Regions from separate parts of the Faecalimicrobium sp. JNUCC 81 genome, predicted to be linked through region 1. Evidence: a T-box and tRNA genes for the amino acid it is inferred to sense, from the RefSeq annotation. Region 1 holds a T-box; the other regions hold tRNA genes.
What was found. A T-box is a leader RNA that pairs with one kind of tRNA and senses whether it is charged. The one in region 1 lies ahead of asnS (asparagine--tRNA ligase), so its partner is inferred to be a tRNA-Asn.
Positions count from the first base shown of each region.

Region 2: it encodes a tRNA-Asn, which carries the amino acid that the T-box ahead of asnS (asparagine--tRNA ligase) is inferred to sense. The anticodon was not compared.
Region 3: it encodes a tRNA-Asn, which carries the amino acid that the T-box ahead of asnS (asparagine--tRNA ligase) is inferred to sense. The anticodon was not compared.

Region 1 covers NZ_CM132203.1:2,670,152-2,672,371, forward strand. Annotated here, with positions in the region: gene asnS (asparagine--tRNA ligase) at 1-973, opposite strand, end outside; T-box leader at 1,030-1,263, opposite strand; gene JNUCC81_RS13405 (hypothetical protein) at 1,404-1,799, shown strand; gene JNUCC81_RS13410 (CDIF630_02480 family spore surface protein) at 1,851-2,054, opposite strand; gene cspC (bile acid germinant receptor pseudoprotease CspC) at 2,111-2,220, opposite strand, start outside.
Region 2 covers NZ_CM132203.1:3,796,742-3,798,961, reverse strand. Annotated here, with positions in the region: tRNA gene JNUCC81_RS18710 (tRNA-Pro) at 21-97, shown strand; tRNA gene JNUCC81_RS18705 (tRNA-His) at 107-183, shown strand; tRNA gene JNUCC81_RS18700 (tRNA-Lys) at 190-265, shown strand; tRNA gene JNUCC81_RS18695 (tRNA-Cys) at 281-354, shown strand; tRNA gene JNUCC81_RS18690 (tRNA-Leu) at 364-452, shown strand; tRNA gene JNUCC81_RS18685 (tRNA-Met) at 469-544, shown strand; tRNA gene JNUCC81_RS18680 (tRNA-Glu) at 552-626, shown strand; tRNA gene JNUCC81_RS18675 (tRNA-Gly) at 636-709, shown strand; tRNA gene JNUCC81_RS18670 (tRNA-Val) at 722-797, shown strand; tRNA gene JNUCC81_RS18665 (tRNA-Asp) at 803-879, shown strand; tRNA gene JNUCC81_RS18660 (tRNA-Asn) at 891-966, shown strand; tRNA gene JNUCC81_RS18655 (tRNA-Thr) at 971-1,045, shown strand; tRNA gene JNUCC81_RS18650 (tRNA-Tyr) at 1,053-1,137, shown strand; tRNA gene JNUCC81_RS18645 (tRNA-Leu) at 1,150-1,233, shown strand; tRNA gene JNUCC81_RS18640 (tRNA-Gly) at 1,248-1,322, shown strand; tRNA gene JNUCC81_RS18635 (tRNA-Arg) at 1,337-1,413, shown strand; tRNA gene JNUCC81_RS18630 (tRNA-Gln) at 1,421-1,496, shown strand; tRNA gene JNUCC81_RS18625 (tRNA-Lys) at 1,509-1,584, shown strand; tRNA gene JNUCC81_RS18620 (tRNA-Ser) at 1,587-1,675, shown strand; tRNA gene JNUCC81_RS18615 (tRNA-Phe) at 1,679-1,754, shown strand; tRNA gene JNUCC81_RS18610 (tRNA-Met) at 1,762-1,838, shown strand; tRNA gene JNUCC81_RS18605 (tRNA-Ile) at 1,847-1,923, shown strand; tRNA gene JNUCC81_RS18600 (tRNA-Pro) at 1,944-2,020, shown strand; tRNA gene JNUCC81_RS18595 (tRNA-His) at 2,032-2,108, shown strand; tRNA gene JNUCC81_RS18590 (tRNA-Cys) at 2,118-2,191, shown strand; tRNA gene JNUCC81_RS18585 (tRNA-Arg) at 2,199-2,220, shown strand, end outside.
Region 3 covers NZ_CM132203.1:137,101-139,320, reverse strand. Annotated here, with positions in the region: tRNA gene JNUCC81_RS00810 (tRNA-Phe) at 1-69, opposite strand, end outside; tRNA gene JNUCC81_RS00805 (tRNA-Ile) at 74-150, opposite strand; tRNA gene JNUCC81_RS00800 (tRNA-Pro) at 158-234, opposite strand; tRNA gene JNUCC81_RS00795 (tRNA-Trp) at 262-337, opposite strand; tRNA gene JNUCC81_RS00790 (tRNA-Ile) at 347-423, opposite strand; tRNA gene JNUCC81_RS00785 (tRNA-Pro) at 432-508, opposite strand; tRNA gene JNUCC81_RS00780 (tRNA-Ser) at 525-617, opposite strand; tRNA gene JNUCC81_RS00775 (tRNA-Ser) at 634-722, opposite strand; tRNA gene JNUCC81_RS00770 (tRNA-Lys) at 726-801, opposite strand; tRNA gene JNUCC81_RS00765 (tRNA-Gln) at 816-891, opposite strand; tRNA gene JNUCC81_RS00760 (tRNA-Arg) at 899-975, opposite strand; tRNA gene JNUCC81_RS00755 (tRNA-Gly) at 992-1,065, opposite strand; tRNA gene JNUCC81_RS00750 (tRNA-Tyr) at 1,075-1,159, opposite strand; tRNA gene JNUCC81_RS00745 (tRNA-Thr) at 1,168-1,242, opposite strand; tRNA gene JNUCC81_RS00740 (tRNA-Asn) at 1,247-1,322, opposite strand; tRNA gene JNUCC81_RS00735 (tRNA-Asp) at 1,339-1,415, opposite strand; tRNA gene JNUCC81_RS00730 (tRNA-Val) at 1,421-1,496, opposite strand; tRNA gene JNUCC81_RS00725 (tRNA-Glu) at 1,504-1,578, opposite strand; rRNA gene rrf (5S ribosomal RNA) at 1,613-1,729, opposite strand; rRNA gene JNUCC81_RS00715 (23S ribosomal RNA) at 1,888-2,220, opposite strand, start outside.

The DNA.
Region 1 (2,220 bases):
AACCTGATTCTTGTAACATTTCGACTGCTCTAGTGTAAGTAAGTCTAGTAAATTCTGAGTTTACTACATTATTTAATCTATCTAATAACCCTTTATCTATAAAACTGTTGAAGAATTCCATTTCTTCTGGAGCATTTTCCATTACGTAGTTTATAACGTATTTTATCATATCTTCAGCAAGTTCCATATTATCTTCTAAGTCAGCAAAGCATATTTCAGGCTCTATCATCCAGAATTCTGAAGCATGTCTTTGTGTAAATGAGTTTTCAGCTCTAAATGTTGGTCCAAATGTATAAACATTTCTAAATGCTAATGCCATTATTTCGGCATTTAATTGACCAGAAACTGTTAAATTTGCTTCTTTTCCAAAGAAATCATTGCTATAGTCAACTTTTCCATCTTCAGTAGTAGGTATGTTAGTTAAATCCATAGTTGTTAATCTAAACATTTCCCCAGCACCTTCACAGTCACTTCCTGTTATAATTGGTGAGTGAGCATATACAAAGTTTCTATCTTGGAAGAACTTATGTATAGCGTACGCTGCTAAAGATCTTACTCTAAATACAGCTGAGAAAGTATTACTTCTTGGTCTTAAATGAGCTATTGTTCTTAAATACTCAAGAGTATGTCTTTTCTTTTGTAGTGGATATGAACTATCTGACTCACCTTCTACCACTATGTTTGTAGCTTGTATCTCTACAGGTTGCTTAGCTCCTTCAGTTGAAACTAATTCCCCTTCTACAAGTATTGATGAGCTTATAGGTAATTTTGTTAATTCTTTAAAGTTTTCTAATTTTTCATCAGATAAAACTACTTGCATATTTTTAAAGAAACTTCCGTCATTTAATTCTACGAATCCAAAGTTCTTAGATGCTCTAGATGTTCTTATCCATCCAGCCACTTTTACAGTTTTTCCAATGTATTCTTCTTTTTGTCTGTATAACTCTTTTACTGTTACAAATTGATTTTGCATTTTATTTTCCTCCTCGTATTATTTGTATATAAAATAAAAAAAGCCCTTCATCCCATAAAAGGGACGAAAGACTGTACTTTCGCGGTACCACCCTAGTTGTCAAATAATTGACCTCTTAGTTAAGCTTTGCTTATAGTCTATAACGGGACTTACCGTCTAAGTCTACTCTCTTAATGATTTCGGTTAGAGACTCCAAGATGTTCTTCAATATAAACTTCGTATTGAGCTTTCACCATCCTCAACTCGCTAAAACTACATTTTATACCTAATCTTCTTTTCATAGTCTTTATTTTTATTTTTCATATTATTTCAATTATTTAACAAGATTATACCAACATATAAAATTTTAGTCAACATATTATTTATACTTGTAATTTTTAAATGACTAAAATTTCATTTTTTACAAATAATAGTAATTGGAGGTGATTATTTGAAATATATATTATATTTTCTCATCGTACTTTCTTTTATAGGTCCCGCTGCTCATAGTAATAAAAGCCTTGGATCAGTATTTAAAGATGGATTTTACAATTATATAACTTGTTTAGATAATACATTTAATTATTTAGCTGATAATATTGATGCTTTTTCCATATTAGCGGATATACCATATGAAAAAGCATATAAAGATGTTATGAATGATAGACATCTTACAAAACACCTCGTATCTTCAGGTGAAACATTAGATGACATTATTAAAAAGTATAACACTAATATTGATGACATAGAAAATTTTAGGAAAGTTATATATAAAGAAAATGAAGGACTTGTATCTAAATCTTATGATGTACAATCTGGAGAATATATAGTTATTCCAAGTGATTAGCAATTTTTATATGAAAAATAAAGGTACTTACGTACCTTTATTTTATATATATTATAATCTACTTCCATTATCTACCCAATCTTTAGCTTCTTCAACATTGTCTAAAGATGGAATTGTAACTTTACTGTGAGGCTTTAGTTTATCTACATCTGCCCAAGCTGCAGTTGATTCATTGTTAGTTGGTCTATGTTTTTTTAACCTTTCATTATTTGCCCCACTTAGTGCTTTAGTTTTATCATTATTCAAAGTAATCACCTCTTTTTTCTTTTGTATTAGTTTTAACCATTATTTATTTTACAATTCATATTAATTTAAAGATTCCTTGCAATAGCCTGTGTTGTATTTTGTATGTTTAAAATTCCATATCCTTGAGAGCTATTTGGAAAAACATATATGTCTTTTTTTGTTGCTCCAAGCATTA
Region 2 (2,220 bases), 1.1 Mb from region 1:
CTTTTAACTTAAAATAATGTCGAGGTATAGCGCAGTTTGGTAGCGCACTTGGTTTGGGACCATGGGGCCGGGGGTTCGAGTCCCTCTACCTCGACCAATATATATGGTGGGTATAGCTCAGTTGGTTAGAGCGCCAGATTGTGGCTCTGGAGGTCGTGAGTTCGACTCTCATTATCCACCCCATAAAATGATCCATTAGCTCAGTCGGTAGAGCACCTGACTTTTAATCAGGGTGTCCCGCGTTCGAGTCGCGGATGGATCACCAATTTGTATTTTGTATGGCGACATAGCCAAGTGGTAAGGCAGTGGACTGCAACTCCTTGATCCCCAGTTCGAATCTGGGTGTCGCCTCCACAAATCAATGCCGAAGTGGCGGAACTGGCAGACGCACAGGACTTAAAATCCTGCGGGACTTACCTCTCGTACCGGTTCGATTCCGGTCTTCGGCACCATATATACATTTAATATCGCGGAGTGGAGCAGTTGGCAGCTCGTCGGGCTCATAACCCGAAGGTCGTAGGTTCGAGTCCTGCCTCCGCAACCAATTAAATGGCCCATTGGTCAAGCGGTCAAGACACCGCCCTTTCACGGCGGTAACAGGGGTTCGATTCCCCTATGGGTCACCAATTAAATATGCGGGTGTAGCTCAATGGTAGAGTTCCGGCCTTCCAAGCCGGCTGTGAGGGTTCGATCCCCTTCACCCGCTCCAGATTAAACGTATGGGACTATAGCTCAGCTGGGAGAGCACCTGCCTTACAAGCAGGGGGTCACAGGTTCGAGCCCTGTTAGTCCCACCATTTGCGGCCTGGTAGTTCAGTTGGTTAGAATGCCAGCCTGTCACGCTGGAGGTCGAGGGTTCGAGTCCCTTCCAGGTCGCCAAAACTTAATGTGGGAATATGGCTCAGTTGGTAGAGCAATTGACTGTTAATCAATGGGTCACAGGTTCGAGTCCTGTTATTCCCGCCAATTTGCTAGTGTGGCTCAACGGTAGAGCAGCTGACTTGTAATCAGCAGGTTGTAGGTTCGATTCCTATCACTAGCTCCATAAACACGGAGGATTTCCCGAGCGGCCAAAGGGGGCAGACTGTAAATCTGTTATCGACGATTTCGGTGGTTCGAATCCACCATCCTCCACCAAAAAGTTAAGCTGCGGATGTGGCGGAATTGGCAGACGCACCAGACTTAGGATCTGGCGCCTATGGCGTGGGGGTTCGACTCCCTTCATCCGCACCACTTTACTTTACCATGCGGGAATAGTTCAGTGGTAGAGCGCAACCTTGCCAAGGTTGAAGTCGCGAGTTCGAATCTCGTTTCCCGCTCCAAAACAAAACAATGTGGGTGCATAGCTCAGCTGGATAGAGCAACGCCCTTCTAAGGCGTGTGTCCGGGGTTCGAATCCCTGTGCGCTCACCACATTCATAGGGGATTCGCCAAGTCGGTAAGGCATAGCACTTTGACTGCTACATGCGTAGGTTCGAGTCCTGCATCCCCTGCCAAGTAAATATTGTGATCCATTAGCTCAGTCGGTAGAGCACCTGACTTTTAATCAGGGTGTCCCGCGTTCGAGTCGCGGATGGATCACCAATGGAGAGGTGTCCGAGTGGTTTAAGGAGCTGGTCTTGAAAACCAGTGATGCTTAACGGCACCGTGGGTTCGAATCCCACCCTCTCCGCCAAATGCCCAGATAGCTCAGTCGGTAGAGCAGGGGACTGAAAATCCCCGTGTCGGTGGTTCGATTCCGCCTCTGGGCACCAATAATGTGGCGGTATAGCTTAGTTGGCTAGAGCGTTCGGTTCATACCCGAAAGGTCACAGGTTCGACTCCTGTTACCGCTACCAATATATGTGGACCATTAGCTCAGTTGGTTAGAGCGCCCGGCTCATAACCGGTAGGTCCGGGGTTCGAGTCCCTGATGGTCCACCACTTTTAGATTAAAGTAATATCGAGGTATAGCGCAGTTTGGTAGCGCACTTGGTTTGGGACCATGGGGCCGGGGGTTCGAGTCCCTCTACCTCGACCAATATATATATGGTGGGTATAGCTCAGTTGGTTAGAGCGCCAGATTGTGGCTCTGGAGGTCGTGAGTTCGACTCTCATTATCCACCCCATAAAAGTAAGGCGACATAGCCAAGTGGTAAGGCAGTGGACTGCAACTCCTTGATCCCCAGTTCGAATCTGGGTGTCGCCTCCATAAATGTGCGCCTATAGCTCAACTGGATA
Region 3 (2,220 bases), 1.3 Mb from region 1:
CAGAGGCGGAATCGAACCACCGACACGGGGATTTTCAGTCCCCTGCTCTACCGACTGAGCTATCTGGGCAAATTGGTGGGCCTAGCTGGACTCGAACCAGCGACCTCACGCTTATCAGGCGTGCGCTCTAACCACCTGAGCTATAGGCCCAACTTATTGGTCGAGGTAGAGGGACTCGAACCCCCGGCCCCATGGTCCCAAACCAAGTGCGCTACCAAACTGCGCTATACCTCGACATTAACTTATAATTTTAATTTTAAATGGCAGGGGTAGAGGGACTCGAACCCCCGGCGCACGGTTTTGGAGACCGACGCTCTACCAACTGAGCTATACCCCTATGAATTTATGGTGGACCATCAGGGACTCGAACCCCGGACCTACCGGTTATGAGCCGGGCGCTCTAACCAACTGAGCTAATGGTCCAAACTTATTGGTCGAGGTAGAGGGACTCGAACCCCCGGCCCCATGGTCCCAAACCAAGTGCGCTACCAAACTGCGCTATACCTCGACATAAAAACAAAAATTGGCGGAGAAGGAGGGATTCGAACCCTCGCACCGGTTTAATCCAGCCTAATCCCTTAGCAGGGGATCCTCTTGAGCCACTTGAGTACTTCTCCGAATATTAAATTAAAATGGCGGAGAGGGTGGGATTCGAACCCACGGTGCCGTTAAGCATCACTGGTTTTCAAGACCAGCTCCTTAAACCACTCGGACACCTCTCCAATTGGTGATCCATCCGCGACTCGAACGCGGGACACCCTGATTAAAAGTCAGGTGCTCTACCGACTGAGCTAATGGATCATATTTAATTAAGTTGGCAGGGGATGCAGGACTCGAACCTACGCATGTAGCAGTCAAAGTGCTATGCCTTACCGACTTGGCGAATCCCCTATAATTGTGGTGAGCGCACAGGGATTCGAACCCCGGACACACGCCTTAGAAGGGCGTTGCTCTATCCAGCTGAGCTATGCACCCACATTATATGATTCAATGGAGCGGGTGAAGGGGATCGAACCCTCACAGCCGGCTTGGAAGGCCGGAACTCTACCATTGAGCTACACCCGCATATTTAATTGGTGGAGGATGGTGGATTCGAACCACCGAAATCGTCGATAACAGATTTACAGTCTGCCCCCTTTGGCCGCTCGGGAAATCCTCCGTTTTTCATGGAGCTGGTGATAGGAATCGAACCTACAACCTGCTGATTACAAGTCAGCTGCTCTACCGTTGAGCCACACCAGCTAATTGGCGGGAATAACAGGACTCGAACCTGTGACCCATTGATTAACAGTCAATTGCTCTACCAACTGAGCCATATTCCCGCATATTAAATTAATTTGGCGACCTGGAAGGGACTCGAACCCTCGACCTCCAGCGTGACAGGCTGGCATTCTAACCAGCTGAACTACCAGGCCGCGAATGGTGGGACTAACAGGGCTCGAACCTGTGACCCCCTGCTTGTAAGGCAGGTGCTCTCCCAGCTGAGCTATAGTCCCGGGATATTGGTGACCCATAGGGGAATCGAACCCCTGTTACCGCCGTGAAAGGGCGGTGTCTTGACCGCTTGACCAATGGGCCTAACACCATTCTAAACTATTAGTTTAGAATATCAACGTGGCTATGTCTTACTCTCCCAGGCAGTTGCCCGCCAAGTACCATCAGCGCTAAAGAGCTTAACTTCTGTGTTCGGAATGGGAACAGGTGTATCCTCTTTGCTATTATAACCACATTGTATTTTATGTCCATTTCTTGGACAAGTATTATATTAACATTTTTTATCAAAAACGTCAATACCCTTTTTTATATTTTTTAAACTTTTTTAGTGGAAAAATATAAATTAATACTCTGAAAACTGCAAACATTTATTGAATTAATCATTTTAAATTATTGGTCAAGTCCTCGACCTATTAGTATCGATAAGCTAAATACATTACTGCACTTACACCTTCGACCTATCAACCAGGTAGTCTTCCTGGGGTCTTACCCTTACGGTGGGAAATCTTATCTTGAAGTTGGCTTCGCGCTTAGATGCTTTCAGCGCTTATCCATTCCGTACATAGCTACCCAGCCATGCCCTTGGCAGAACAACTGGTACACCAGAGGTACGTCCATCCCGGTCCTCTCGTACTAAGGACAGGTCTCCTCAAATTTCCTACGCCTGCGACGGATAGGGACCGAACTGTCTCACGACGTTCTGAACCCAGCTCGCGTACCACTTTA